One region of the Streptomyces sp. cg35 genome, then DNA from elsewhere that is predicted to be linked to it. Evidence: predicted binding sites of a transcription regulator. Region 1 holds the regulator's gene; the other holds the start of a gene.

Region 1 (7,310 bases):
TGTACGGGTGGCCGACCACCAGCGCGTGCTCGCTCGTGACCGACTGGGCGATGCGCCACTCCTTCGTACCGGGGACCAGGTGGTCGACCAGGACGCCCAGGCGCGCGTCCGCGCCCGGGTCGAACTCCGCCACGATCGCCGGCAGGTCGTCGACGCCCTCCAGGAACTCCACCGCCACGCCCTCGATGCGCAGGTCGTCGCCCCAGACCCGCTCGATCAGCTCGGCGTCGTGCTTGCCCTCCACATAGATGCGGCCCGCGCGGGCCACCCGGGCGCGGGCACCCGGCACCGCGACCGAGCCGGACGCCGTGCGCGTGGGGCGGACCGGTGCGGGAGCGACGGCCGAGGGGCGGACCAGGGTGACGGTCCTGCCCTCCAGCAGGAACCCGCGCGGCTCCATCGGGAACACCCGGAGCTTGCCGAAGCGGTCCTCCAGGGTCACCGTCGGACCCTGCGCCGTCTTCTCGACGCGGACGACCGCTCCGCAGAAGCCCGTGGTGACCTCCTCCACGACGAGGTCCGGCTCCGCCGGGACCTCGGGCGCGGGGTTGTTCCGCTTCTTCCAGGGAGGGGTCAGGTCGGGGGAGTACTGGCGCATTCGGCAGACGATAAGAGAAACCGCGGCGCTCGGCCTACGACACGCCGGAACGGGCCGCCAGTGTGGCGCGCTGCGCACGGACAAACTCCGCGTTCACGGCCGATCCGTGCCCCGGGACGTAGCGGGCGTCCTCGCCGCCCAGCGACAGCAGCCGGTCGAGCGCGGCCGGCCAGTGGCGCGGCGCCGCGTCCGGGCCCGCCTGGGGCTCGCCCGACTCCTCGACCAGGTCGCCGCAGAAGACGATCTCCGGCCCGTGCGGTGTCGCGGGCACCAGGACCGCCAGGTCGTGACCGGTGTGCGCCGGGCCGACGTTCGCGAGCAGCACCTGCAGGCCGCCGCCCAGGTCCAGCGTCCACTCGCCGCAGACCCGGTGGTGCGGGGTGACGAGGAGGTCGGCCGCCTCGGCCGCCGCGTCGGCGTCCAGACCGTGGCGTACGGCGTCGGCGCGCAGCCCGTCGGCGCCGCCCGCGAACACGGTGTCGATGCCCACGGCCCCGTAGACCTCGACGCCCGCGAACGCCGCCGTGCCGAGCACATGGTCGAAGTGCGGGTGGGTGAGCGCGATGTGCGTCACTCTCCCGTGTGTTCCCAGGAGGCGCCGGGTGTCCGCGCGCAGCCGGGCGCCTTCACGGAGTGAGGATCCCGTGTCGATCAACAGGGCCGCGCCGTCGCCCACGACGAGTCCGGTCGTGCAGTCCCAGCCGGGCAGCCGGACCCGCCCCACGTGCGGCGCCAGTTCCTCCCAGCCCGCCGACTTCCAGTCGATGCCCGTGGTGGTCTCCATGGTTCGACGCTAGCGGCCTTGCCGGGCCCGTACCCACCGGCCGTACACTGAGCCGGGGACGATTGGCACTCGCGGACAGGGAGTGCCAAAACGGAAAGATCGCAGAGTCAGTTGCTGGAGGTGCGCGCCGATGCTCAGTGAACGCAGGCTCGAAGTGCTGCGCGCCATCGTCCAGGACTACGTCGGCACCGAGGAGCCGGTCGGCTCCAAGGCGCTGACCGAGCGGCACAGCCTGGGCGTCTCCCCGGCGACCGTGCGCAACGACATGGCCGCCCTGGAGGACGAGGGGTTCATCGCCCAGCCGCACACCAGTGCCGGGCGCATCCCCACCGACAAGGGGTACCGCCTCTTCGTCGACAAGCTCACCGCGGTGAAGCCGATGACCGCGCCCGAGCGGCGCGCCATCCAGAACTTCCTGGAGGGCGCCGTCGACCTCGACGACGTCGTCGGCCGGACCGTGCGGCTGCTCGCGCAGCTGACCCGGCAGGTCGCGGTCGTCCAGTACCCGTCCCTGACCCGGTCCACCGTGCGCCACGTCGAGCTGCTGTCGCTCGCGCCCGCCCGTCTGATGCTCGTGCTGATCACGGACACCGGGCGCGTGGAGCAGCGGATGATCGACTGCCCGGCGCCGTTCGGCGAATCGTCTCTGGCGGATCTGCGGGCGCGGCTCAACAGCCGGGTCGCGGGCCGCCGGTTCGCCGATGTGCCGCAGCTGGTGCAGGACCTGCCGGAGGCCTTCGAGACGGAGGACCGCGGTACGGTCGCGACGGTGCTCTCCACTCTGCTGGAGACGCTCGTCGAGGAGACCGAGGAGCGGCTGATGATCGGCGGCACCGCCAATCTCACCCGCTTCGGACATGACTTTCCCCTCACCATCCGGCCCGTCCTCGAGGCGCTGGAGGAGCAGGTCGTGCTCCTCAAGTTGCTTGGTGAGCAGGGTGATTCGGGCATGGCCGTACGGATCGGTCACGAGAACGCCCACGAGGGACTCAACTCCACGTCCGTCGTGTCGGTCGGCTACGGTTCGGGCGGCGAGGCAGTCGCCAAGCTCGGCGTGGTCGGACCGACCCGCATGGATTACCCGGGAACGATGGGAGCAGTACGCGCAGTGGCACGTTACGTCGGACAGATCCTGGCGGAGTCGTAAGTGGCCACGGACTACTACGCCGTACTCGGCGTGCGCCGCGACGCTTCCCAGGACGAGATCAAGAAGGCTTTTCGGAGGCTCGCGCGCGAGCTGCACCCGGACGTGAATCCGGATCCGAAGACCCAGGAGCGGTTCAAGGAGATCAACGCCGCCTACGAGGTGCTCTCCGACCCGCAGAAGAAGCAGGTCTACGACCTCGGGGGCGACCCCCTGTCGCAGGCCGGCGGAGGCGGCGCCGGAGGCTTCGGCGCCGGCGGGTTCGGGAACTTCTCGGACATCATGGACGCGTTCTTCGGGACCGCGTCGCAGCGTGGCCCGCGGTCGCGCACGCGCCGCGGCCAGGACGCCATGATCCGGCTCGAGATCGAGCTGGACGAGGCCGCCTTCGGGACCACCAAGGACATCCAGGTCGACACGGCCGTCGTCTGTACGACCTGCAGCGGCGAGGGCGCCGCGCCGGGTACCTCCGCGCAGACCTGCGACATGTGCCGCGGGCGCGGCGAGGTCTCGCAGGTCACGCGGTCCTTCCTCGGCCAGGTCATGACGTCCCGCCCCTGCCCGCAGTGCCAGGGCTTCGGCACCGTCGTGCCGACGCCGTGCCCCGAGTGCGCCGGTGACGGCCGCATCCGGTCGCGGCGCACGATGACCGTGAAGATCCCGGCCGGTGTGGACAACGGGACGCGGATCCAGCTCGCGGGCGAGGGCGAGGTCGGCCCCGGCGGCGGCCCCGCCGGTGACCTGTACGTGGAGATCCACGAGCTGCCGCACCCGGTCTTCCAGCGGCGCGGCGACGATCTGCACTGCACCGTGACCATCCCGATGACCGCGGCGGCCCTCGGCACCAAGGTGCCGCTGGAGACGCTCGACGGCATGGAGGAGATCGACATCCGGCCCGGCACCCAGTCCGGCCAGTCGGTCCCGCTGCACGGGCGCGGCATCACGCATCTGCGCGGCGGCGGCCGCGGCGACCTCATCGTGCACGTCGAGGTCATGACGCCGCAGAAGCTCGACCCCGAGCAGGAGCGGCTGCTGCGCGAGCTCGCCAAGCTGCGCGGCGAGGAGCGGCCCACCGGCCAGTTCCAGCCCGGCCAGCAGGGGCTGTTCTCACGGCTGAAGGACGCGTTCAACGGGCGGTGAGCCGTTGGCGGGAGGGGCCCGGGGGTGAACACCCCCGGGCCCCTTTTGCGTGGCACATGCCAGGCGGAACCTCCGATTCGGTCGTCTGACGCGTACGTGGCACGATGCGGTCATGTCCTCCGCACTGACCGATCTCTGCCCCTGTCCGATCGTGCAGGCCCCGATGGCGGGCGGCGCGTCCTGTCCCGAGCTCGTGGCCGCCGTGTCCGAGGCGGGCGGGCTCGGGTTCCTCGCCGCCGGGTACAAGACGGCCGACGGCATGTACCAGGAGATCAAGCAGGTGCGGGGGCTGACCGCCCGGCCCTTCGGCGTCAATCTGTTCATGCCGCAGCCGGAGTACGCGGACCCGGCCGCGGTCGACGTCTACCGCCACCAGCTCACCGGCGAGGCGGGCTGGTACCAGACCCCGCTCGGCGACCCCGACAGCGGACGCGACGACGGCTACGACGCCAAGCTCGCCATCCTCGTCGACGACCCGGTGCCGCTCGTCACCTTCACGTTCGGCTGCCCCACCCGCGAGGTGATCGACTCGCTGCGCGCCGTGGGCACGCTCACCGCCGTCACCGTGACGACGGTGGAGGAGGCGTTCGCCGCGCAGTGGGCGGGCGCCGACGCCGTGTGCGTCCAGGGCGTCGAGGCCGGCGGCCACCAGGGCACGCACCGGGACAACCCCGAGACCGACGGCAGCGGCGTCGGCCTGCTCTCGCTGATCGCGCAGGTGCGCGAAGCGGTACAGCTGCCGATCATCGCGGCCGGCGGAATCATGCGGGGCACCCAGATCGCCGCCGTGCTCGCCGCGGGCGCCGACCTCGCCCAGCTGGGCACGGCGTTCCTCGTGACCCCCGAGTCGGGCGCGCCCGCACTGCACAAGCAGGCCATGACCGACCCGCTGTTCACCCGGACCGAGCTGACCCGGGCGTTCTCCGGGCGGCCCGCGCGCGGCCTCGTCAACCGGTTCCTGCGCGAGCACGGCCCGTACGCGCCCGCCGCGTACCCGGAGGTCCACCACATGACGTCGCCGCTGCGCAAGGCCGCCGCCAAGGCCGGTGACCCGCAGGCCATGGCGCTGTGGGCCGGGCAGGGACACAAGCTCGCCCGGGAGCTTCCGGCCGGGCAGCTCGTCGAGGTGCTCGCCGCCGAACTCGACGCCGCCAGGGCCACGCTCGGGCAGCGGGGTGCCGCGTGACGGCGCCGGTGTTCGTCGTCGACGGCCCGGTGCCGGGCGACCGCACGTACGTACTGGACGGTGCCGAGGGGCGGCACGCCGTCTCCGTGAAGCGGCTGCGGGCCGGGGAGACCGTCGTGCTGACGGACGGGCTCGGGTCGTGGAGCGAGGGCGTCGTCGCCGCGGCCGAGGGCAAGGACCGGCTGGTCGTCGAGGTCGGGCCGGTGCGCGTCGAGGCCGAGGAAGGGCCGCGGATCACCGTCGTACAGGCGCTGCCCAAGGGCGACCGGGGCGAGCTCGCCGTCGAGACCATGACGGAGACCGGCGTCGACGCGATCGTGCCGTGGGCGGCCTCGCGGTGCATCACGCAGTGGCGCGGCGAGCGCGGGGCCAAGGCGCTGGGCAAGTGGCGGGCCACCGCGCGCGAGGCCGGCAAGCAGTCGCGCCGGGTGCGCTTCCCCGAGGTCGCGGACGCCGCGTCCACCAAGGAGGTCGCGGCGCTGCTCGACGCGGCGGACCTGGCGGTCGTGCTGCACGAGGACCGCGACGCGCAGAGCACCGCGCTGGCCTCGGCGCAGCTTCCGGCGGCGGGCGAGATCGTGCTCGTCGTCGGCCCCGAAGGGGGAGTGTCGCCGGAGGAGCTGAAGGTGTTCGGCGACGCCGGGGCGCGGGCGTTCCGGCTCGGGCGCAGTGTGCTGCGGACGTCCACGGCCGGGACCGCGGCGGTCGCGTTGCTGCTGGGGCGGACGGGACGCTGGGGCTGACCGCCGCCGACCGCGTCCTGGCTTCAACCTGTCTTACCCTCCCGTCGTGGACGGTGGCATCCTGCCGTGCATGGGGGCATTGAGTAGGATCAATGGCAATTTGCGCCGGTTACGGAACCCGCGAGGGCTGGCGGTGGCCGGGTGCGTGGCGGCCGTCGTCGCCGCGGGGGTCGCGTGCGAGCCCGTCAACGGCGATCTCAGCCCGTCCACGGCCGCCAGCACCACCGACCAGGAGGCCACCGAGGAGCTGAACCGGCAGCACGCCGACGTGGCCTGGCTCAGCTGCTCCGCGGTGACCGACGAGAGCTCCGGATCCAGTGCCTCGACGCCGACCTCGGTCGAGGTGAACTGCACGGGCAAGACCCGGAAGGGCGAGGACATCACGGTCAAAGGGGCCGTGCACGAGGTCGTCTCCGGGAAGTGCGTCCGCGGCGATCTGACCGCGCGCGTCGAGAACAAGGTGTGGTTCCACGTCTACGTCCTCGGCAACTGCACGGAGAGCAGCGGCAGTTCGACTCCACCACCGGACGAGTACACTCCGCCGCCGGACGACCAGTGGCCTTCCTCGTCGCACGACGAGAAGCCGCCGCAGGACGACGACAAACCGCCGCAGGACGACGAGAACCCGCCCTCCCACGAGCCGGAGCCCGGCGTCACGACGACCGTGACCGAGACCGAGACGGTCACCGTCGAGCCCCCCGACTCCGGTCACTCGCAGGACCAGGGCAAGTGACCACCGCGGAAAGCGATCAAAAGGGCTGACGGGCGACGTGTCCCAAATTTAGGGTGGGCGGGGTGACGATCCCTGCCTACCTACGGTTCCCGCACCTGCACGGCGAGTCGGTGGTCTTCACCGCCGAGGACGACGTGTGGGCCGCTCCTCTCGACGGCGGCCGCGCCTGGCGCATCAGCGCCGACAACGTACCGGTCGGCCACCCCCGGATCTCCCCGGACGGGACGACCGTCGCCTGGGCGTCGCGGCGCGACGGCGCGCCCGAGGTGCACATCGCCCCGATCGACGGAGGACCCGCCAAACGCCTCACGTACTGGGGAAGCTGGACCACCGCCGTGCGGGGCTGGACCCCCGACGGACGGGTTCTCGCCACCACCACGCACGGGCAGGCCTCGCTGCGCCGCAGCTGGGCCCGGGCGGTGCCGCTGGACGGCGGCCCCGCCGAGACCCTGCCCTACGGGCCGGTGGGCGGTGTCGCGTACGGGCCGGACGGCCAGGTGGTGCTGCTGTCCGCGCCGATGGGCCGGGAGGCCGCCTGGTGGAAGCGGTACCGGGGCGGCACCGCGGGCAAGCTGTGGATCGACCGGGCCGCCGAGGACACGGGGGAAGCCGGCCGCTTCGAACGGCTCCACGCCGACCTCGACGGGAACATCGAGTACCCGATGTGGGTGGGGGAGCGCGTCGCGTTCCTGTCCGACCACGAGGGCGTCGGGGCGCTCTACTCCTCCCTCGCCGACGGGTCCGACCTGCGGCGGCACACGCCCGTCGACGGGTTCTACGCACGGCACGCCACCACCGACGGGACCCGGGTCGTCCACGCGAGCGCCGGTGAGCTGTGGGTGGTCGACGACCTGGCGGCGGCCCGGCCGCGGCGGATCGACGTGCGGCTCGGCGGACAGCGGGTCGATCTGCAGCCGCACCCCGTCGACGCCACCCGCTGGTTCGGCGCCGCCTCGCCCGACCACACCGGACGCGGCAGCGC
Region 2 (7,310 bases), 1.0 Mb from region 1:
GGCGGTATCGGTCGATGTGATCCATCTCGCGGTTCGGACGACTATCTCAAGGGTCCAGGCCGTCGGTTACAGTCTTGAACAAGGCCGGTGACCATCGCATGTCGGGGTCGCCGCCCGGTGTCAGCGCGTATCAGGGCGCGACACACAATCGAATACCGCTCATCCAGAGGGGCAGAGGGATACGGCCCGTTGAAGCCCCGGCAACCCTCCAGCCGGTCTCGTACGACTGTCATCGTCGACGTCGCGAGGCTCCCGGCTAGGGAAGGTGCCAAATCCGTCTCGTGGCGAGATGCGCCGCGAGGAAGATGAGGAGAAAGGGCCTCGCCTCTCATGGCTGTACAGACTGTCGCCACCACGACCGCCGCGAACACCGTCGACCTCGGCCCCGCGTCCGGCCTCTCCTGCCGCGAGTGCGGCACCACGTTCCCGCTCGGACCGATCTTCGCCTGCGCCGAGTGTTTCGGGCCTCTGGAAGTCGCGTACGACCTGCCCGTCGGCGACCCCGAGGCACTCCGCAAGCAGATCGAGGCGGGCCCGGCCAACGTCTGGCGCTACGCCCCGCTGCTGCCCGTCCCGGCCGACGTCGCCGAGAAGCCGAACCTGAACCCGGGCTGGACCAAGCTGGTCAAGGCCGACAACCTCGCCCGTGAACTCGGCGTCGAGCAGGGCAGGTTGTTCGTCAAGGACGACTCCGGCAACCCCACGCACTCCTTCAAGGACCGGGTCGTCGCGCAGGCCATCGAGGCCGCCCGCGCCTTCGGCTTCACCACGCTGTCCTGCTCCTCCACCGGCAACCTGGCCGGCGCCGTCGGCGCCGCGGCCGCCCGCGCCGGCTTCCGCTCCTGCGTGTTCATCCCGCACGACCTGGAGCAGGGCAAGGTCGTCATGGCCGGTGTCTACGGCGGTGACCTCGTCGCCATCGAGGGCAACTACGACGACGTGAACCGTTTCTGCTCCGAGCTCATCGGCGACCCGCTGGGCGAGGGCTGGGGCTTCGTGAACGTGAACCTGCGCCCGTACTACGGCGAGGGCTCCAAGACGCTCGCGTACGAGATCTGCGAGCAGCTCGGCTGGCAGCTGCCCGACCAGCTGGTCATCCCGATCGCGTCCGGCTCGCAGTTCACGAAGATCGACAAGGGGCTGCAGGAGCTGATCAAGCTCGGCCTCGTCGAGGACAAGCCGTACAAGCTCTTCGGCGCCCAGGCCGAGGGCTGCTCCCCGGTCTCGGTCGCGTACAAGGGCGGCCACGACGTGGTGCGCCCGCAGAAGCCGAACACCATCGCCAAGTCGCTGGCCATCGGCAACCCGGCCGACGGGCCGTACGTCCTGGACATCGCGCGCCGCACGGGCGGTGCCGTGGAGGACGTGAACGACGAGCAGGTCGTCGAGGCGATCAAGCTGCTCGCGCAGACGGAGGGCATCTTCGCGGAGACGGCGGGCGGCGTGACGCTCGGTGTCACCAAGAAGCTCATCGAGGCCGGGCTGATCGACCCGTCCCTGACCACGGTCGTGCTGAACACGGGTGACGGGCTCAAGACGCTCGACGCCGTCGCCGATTCATCGCAGGCGACCGCGACGATCCGGCCGAGCCTGGAGGCGTTCCGCGACGCCGGTCTCTCCGCCCACTGAGCCACCATCCGACCCAGCAGCAACGGGAGTCACCCATCATGAGCGTCAACGTCCGGATCCCCACCATTCTCCGTACCTACACCGGCGGCCAGGCCGAGGTGAGCGCCGAGGGCGCCACGCTCGCCGATGTCATCACCGACCTGGAGAAGAACCACACCGGGATCGCCGCCCGCGTCCTCGACGACCAGGGCAAGCTGCGCCGCTTCGTGAACGTCTACGTGAACGACGACGACGTCCGCTTCGAGCAGGGGCTGGAGACGGCGACGCCGGACGGCGCCGGGGTCTCGATCATTCCCGCCGTCGCCGGCGGCTGATCTTTCCCTGTTCCACGCAGAGTTACGTGAATTGCCCCCTCCGCGAGAGAAGCGGAGGGGGCAATTCTGCATGGTTGAGCGCGGTACAGTTGGGGAAGCCGCTTCCTTCTGCCGCCCGGTGCATGACGGGCGCATATGAGTTCTCGCCCGAACCGCGACAAGAAGCAGCCAAAGTGCCCGGCCCTTTCGAGCTCTTTATGGCATTTGTGCGGCCCGACTTGCCCTGGGATCCGGTGAGTTGGCCCGGTTTCCCCGATCGTGGGCGCCCAGAATTCTCGTCCGATTGACCTGTTGCAGACGGCAGTTGGGCAGATACATTCAGCCGCGGTCGACGCGTTCCGGCGCACACCCCCAAACCCTTTGGGGAGTGAGGTCTGACCCGGGACCGCGAAGTGCGGTCTCGCGCAAGGGCCAGTAATAGGGGAGTTAGGCATGGCTCAGGGCACCGTCAAGTGGTTCAACGCGGAGAAGGGGTACGGCTTCATCGCGGTCGACGGTGGTGCGGATGTATTCGTCCACTACAGCGCGATTCAGATGGACGGCTACCGCACCCTCGAAGAGGGTCAGCGAGTGGAATTCGAGATCTCGCAGGGCCAGAAGGGGCCGCAGGCCGACATGGTCCGCCTGGCCGCCGGCTGAAGCGCGTCACGACTGACAGGCTTCGTACGAGCGAAGGGTCCGTGTCCCCGCCAGGGGGTACGGGCCCTTCGTGCTGTGCGGGCACCGGGGGCGGGCGTCGGGGATCTGTGGTAGCCGCTTGCACTCGCAGGGGTCGAGTGCTAATCATTGGCGTTAGCACTCTCCGAGTGAGAGTGACAGAACTTGGATCGGGTCGGTGAGGTCCGGGAGCCGGGTGGGGCAAGGAACCACAAGGCTCAAGGGCCGTCCGTCGCGGGCACCAGCACGGTCCGTTTGCGTTTCCACCCCGTCCGGGAGGACCACTTCACATGGCCAAGATCATCGCGTTCGACGAGGAGGCACGGCGCGGCCTCGAGCGCGGCATGAACCAGCTCGCCGACGCCGTCAAGGTGACCCTGGGCCCCAAGGGTCGCAACGTCGTCCTCGAGAAGAAGTGGGGCGCCCCCACGATCACCAACGATGGTGTGTCCATCGCCAAGGAGATCGAGCTCGAGGACCCGTACGAGAAGATCGGCGCCGAGCTGGTCAAGGAGGTCGCGAAGAAGACGGACGACGTCGCCGGTGACGGCACGACGACCGCGACCGTCCTGGCCCAGGCCCTGGTGCGCGAGGGTCTGCGCAACGTGGCCGCCGGTGCCAACCCGATGGCCCTCAAGCGGGGCATCGAGAAGGCCGTCGAGGCCGTCTCCGCCGCTCTCCTTGAGCAGGCCAAGGATGTCGAGACCAAGGAGCAGATCGCTTCCACGGCCTCCATCTCCGCCGCCGACACCCAGATCGGCGAGCTCATCGCCGAGGCCATGGACAAGGTCGGCAAGGAAGGCGTCATCACCGTCGAGGAGTCCCAGACCTTCGGTCTGGAGCTGGAGCTCACCGAGGGTATGCGCTTCGACAAGGGCTACATCTCGGCGTACTTCGCCACCGACATGGAGCGTATGGAGGCGTCGCTCGACGACCCGTACATCCTCATCGTCAACTCGAAGATCGGCAACGTGAAGGACCTCCTTCCGCTGCTCGAGAAGGTCATGCAGTCCGGCAAGCCGCTGCTGATCATCGCCGAGGACGTCGAGGGCGAGGCCCTGTCGACCCTGGTCGTCAACAAGATCCGTGGCACCTTCAAGTCCGTCGCCGTCAAGGCCCCGGGCTTCGGTGACCGCCGCAAGGCCATGCTCGGCGACATCGCCATCCTCACCGGTGGCACCGTCATCTCCGAGGAGGTCGGCCTCAAGCTGGAGAACGCCGGTCTCGACCTGCTCGGCCGCGCCCGCAAGGTCGTCATCACCAAGGACGAGACGACGATCGTCGACGGCTCCGGTGACAGCGACCAGGTCCAGGGCCGCGTCAACCAGATCCGTGCCGAGATCGAGAACTCGGACAGCGACTACGACCGCGAGAAGCTGCAGGAGCGCCTGGCGAAGCTCGCCGGCGGTGTTGCGGTCATCAAGGCCGGTGCCGCGACCGAGGTCGAGCTCAAGGAGCGCAAGCACCGCATCGAGGACGCCGTTCGCAACGCGAAGGCGGCCGTCGAGGAGGGCATCGTCGCCGGTGGTGGCGTGGCCCTGCTGCAGGCCTCCGCGGTCTTCGAGAAGCTGGAGCTCGAGGGTGACGAGGCGACCGGCGCCAACGCCGTGAAGCTCGCCCTGGAGGCCCCGCTCAAGCAGATCGCCGTCAACGGTGGTCTCGAGGGTGGCGTCGTCGTGGAGAAGGTGCGGAACCTGGCCGTCGGCCACGGTCTGAACGCCGCCACGGGCGAGTACGTCGACATGATCGCCGAGGGCATCCTCGACCCGGCCAAGGTGACGCGCTCCGCGCTGCAGAACGCCGCGTCGATCGCCGCGCTGTTCCTCACCACCGAGGCCGTCATCGCCGACAAGCCGGAGAAGGCCGCTGCCGCGGGCGCTCCGGGCGGCATGCCGGGCGGTGACATGGACTTCTGAGCCGTCTCACGGTTCAGCCGGTCTGTTCGTCCCGAGGGCGGCATCTCCTCTTCACGAGGGGGTGCCGCCCTCGGGCGTTTCCCCGTTCCCGGGTTCCGCACAGGAATCCTCTTGTCCCCTTGATCGTCACGGGTTACTGTCCCCGGGCGCGTACTGGGGAGTAGTGCGCAATCACGGCAGGTGGGGGACATGGCCGACAGTGACGGTGTGCCGGAGAAGAGCATGAACGCGTGGGGGCAGGCCATCTCGGCCGTCGCGCTGGTGGGGGCGCTCGCCGTGGGGTTCTGGGCGATCGCGCGGGACTCGGCGTCCGACCAGGGCGGTGCGCCGGAGGCCGCCGCCTGCTCGGGCGGGGCGCCGGAGAAGGGCGACAAGGCGGCCGGCCGGGTGTACGGGGCCCAGCTGTGCAAGGCGCTGAACCAGAGCGAGCTCGCCACCTGGCTGGGGACGCCCGGCGAGGTCCCCAAGAGCGCGAGCGGCAGCGGCGACGGGTCGATCGGCTCGGGCAGCAGCAAGATCCCGTACCGGTCGGCGCGGATCGAGTTCGAGACGTACACGGTGACGCTCTCGGCGACGTACGACAAGCTGCCGGTGGACGCGGAGTCCGTGGCGTTCCTCGGCCGTGACGTGCACGCGCAGAAGGTGTTGCGCCGCGCCGCGGTCTTCTACTCGACGCAGACCCTGGGCATCCGCTTCCGGCTCGACGGCTCGGACGCCGAGAGCACGCAGGGGGTACCGGCCGAGGCGCTCACCGTGGCGCTCGACCCGAAGAACCGCGGCGGCTCCTACGAGCTGGCGGTGTGGCGCAACGGCGGCGGCTACCCGGACCGGACCGTGCTCCTCGAGGTCGCGGAGCACGTGCTCCCGGTGGTCCCCGGCTTCGACTCAGGGACGACGCTGCCTCAGGACGCGCCCTCCTCGTAACTGGCCCACGCGTCACGGCCCGCCCGGGACGCGCTCGTCGCCGCCGTCTGGGCCTGCCGGAACGCGCGCTGCGCCAGCTCGGCGGGCGGGACGTCCCAGCTGCCGGTCCAGGTGCGGCCCGCGCGCGCCAGCTCGTAGACCAGTACGCCGATGCCCGCGGCGGCGGTGAGCATGCCGATGCCGGTCAGCGCGGCGCCGGTGGCCAGCCGCCGCTGGTCGGGGCGGAACTCGGTCCAGGAGATCTTGGAAAGGGTGCTCTCAGCCATGGGGCCAGGATGCGGGAGGGCGGGCGCGGTCGCATGTGGAGCGCGGGGCGGGCGGCGGCGCTCAGCCGGCGGTGGGGCGGACACCGTCGTCGACGATGAAGTCCAGGGCGTCGTAGCCCCGCGTCTTCGGGCTGCTCAGGGCGTAGGCGTGGAGGCAGAAGCCCGTGTCGGTGCCGCGGGCGGTGACTCAGTGGTCGGCGCCGCGAACAGCAGCCAGCCGGTGACCAGGGCCAGTCCGATGGGGTTGCGCGGGTTGTGGACGGAGCGGCTGGTGCCCCCACCGCTGCGTATGAAGACGCGGTCATCATCCATGAGGGCATTCTGGTACGGGAGTTGCGGGCGAAGAGCGGAGCGGGGGGAGCTCAGGATGGCGCGGGTGGTGCGGAGGGGATTCGGATGGCTGCTGTTGGTGGCCGTGGTGCTGGCGGCCGCTGCGGGGGCGGTGGCCACGAAGGTGTCGGGGACGGTTGCCGAGGAGCGGGCCTGGAAGGCGGCCGGGCCGTGCCGGGCCGGTGCGCCCTTCGCGGAGTCGGCCGGGTGCCGGTTCCGGGAGCCCGCCGTCGTCGGGCGGACCGTGGTGGGGCACAGCAGGTCGGGCGGGGACAGCTGGCTGTACTTCCGGGACGGCAAGCCGTTCGGGCGGCTCAATGTCTCCAGCGATGACGCCGCCGCCTTCCAGCCGGGACAGCGGGTCGAACTCGTCTACTGGCAGCGGAAGGTGCGCCAGGTGACGGGGGCCGGGCACACGGCCGACCTGGCCGTGCCGGACGGCGGCGAGGTCGCTGCGGCGGTGGTGGCGCTCGGCTGCGCCGGGGCGGGCGTGGCGGCGGTGGCGGCGCTGCGGTTCCGGTTCCGGCGGCGGCCGCACGACGAGGTGCGGCCCTCGCCGGTGGGGTTCGTGGTGCTGGCGGTGCTCAGCGCGGCCTGGCTGATCCCCCTGAGCTACTTCCGCCCGACGACGCTGTGGCAGGAGCCCGCCCTGTACGTGGGTCTCGTGGTCACCGGGGCGCTGTGCGTGCCGATATGGCGGGCGGCGCGGCTGTGGGCCCCGGCGGACTTCGGGGCGGCGCCGCCCCCGCCGGACGACCGGGAGGTGTTCGTGCGGGCCGCCTTCCTGGACGACACCGCGTACAACCCGGACGGTTTCGGCACGCACCTCGTCCTGGGCGGCGGGCAGCCGGCGGCCGTGGTGCCGCACGGCGGGCCGGGCCGGTTCGCGGCCCGGGACGTGCCGGTCGGGCAGCTGCGGCTGACGGAGATACGCCGGGTACGGGCCGGCGACGGGGAGACGGTGTCGCGCGGCTGGTACGTCGCCGTGTTCACGGACGGGGCGGACGGGAGCGAGGTACGGCTCGGTGCCGAGCCCCGTCAACTGGCCCTGGTCCTACGGGCGTTCAAGGAGTACGGGGCCGTCGTCGCGGTGTGAGGCCGCCGCCGGGCCCCGGTGGCGGACGGGTACGAGGAGGGGCGGCACCCCGTGACCTCGGGATGCCGCCCCTCCTCGTACGCGAGGTGTCAGATCTTCGCCGGTTCCTTCGGCTGTGCCGGGCCGGCCGGTGTCTGCTCGGCGCGGGCCGCCGGGGACCCGCCCGGGGTTGTCTCCT

Evidence for each region. Region 1 encodes HrcA, which represses chaperone genes, less so after heat shock. Its sites were predicted from a motif close to TTNGCACTCNGNNNNNCNGAGTGCNAA; they were not measured.
Region 2: the regulator HrcA is predicted to act here: its motif matches at 2,736-2,762, upstream of groL (chaperonin GroEL).

Annotation. Positions count from the first base shown of each region.
Region 1 covers NZ_CP191268.1:5,961,954-5,969,263, forward strand. Annotated here, with positions in the region: gene ACQUQD_RS27190 (DUF3097 domain-containing protein) at 1-598, opposite strand, end outside; gene ACQUQD_RS27195 (MBL fold metallo-hydrolase) at 633-1,382, opposite strand; gene hrcA (heat-inducible transcriptional repressor HrcA) at 1,513-2,529, shown strand; gene dnaJ (molecular chaperone DnaJ) at 2,530-3,666, shown strand; gene ACQUQD_RS27210 (nitronate monooxygenase) at 3,779-4,852, shown strand; gene ACQUQD_RS27215 (16S rRNA (uracil(1498)-N(3))-methyltransferase) at 4,849-5,595, shown strand; gene ACQUQD_RS27220 (hypothetical protein) at 5,741-6,328, shown strand; gene ACQUQD_RS27225 (S41 family peptidase) at 6,391-7,310, shown strand, end outside.
Region 2 covers NZ_CP191268.1:4,962,590-4,969,899, forward strand. Annotated here, with positions in the region: SAM riboswitch class I at 157-312, shown strand; gene thrC (threonine synthase) at 331-1,629, shown strand; gene ACQUQD_RS22630 (MoaD/ThiS family protein) at 1,668-1,943, shown strand; gene ACQUQD_RS22635 (cold-shock protein) at 2,376-2,582, shown strand; gene groL (chaperonin GroEL) at 2,891-4,516, shown strand; gene ACQUQD_RS22645 (DUF6215 domain-containing protein) at 4,706-5,440, shown strand; gene ACQUQD_RS22650 (hypothetical protein) at 5,419-5,706, opposite strand; gene ACQUQD_RS22655 (hypothetical protein) at 5,842-6,018, opposite strand; gene ACQUQD_RS22660 (hypothetical protein) at 6,083-7,132, shown strand; gene ACQUQD_RS22665 (PTS transporter subunit EIIC) at 7,222-7,310, opposite strand, start outside.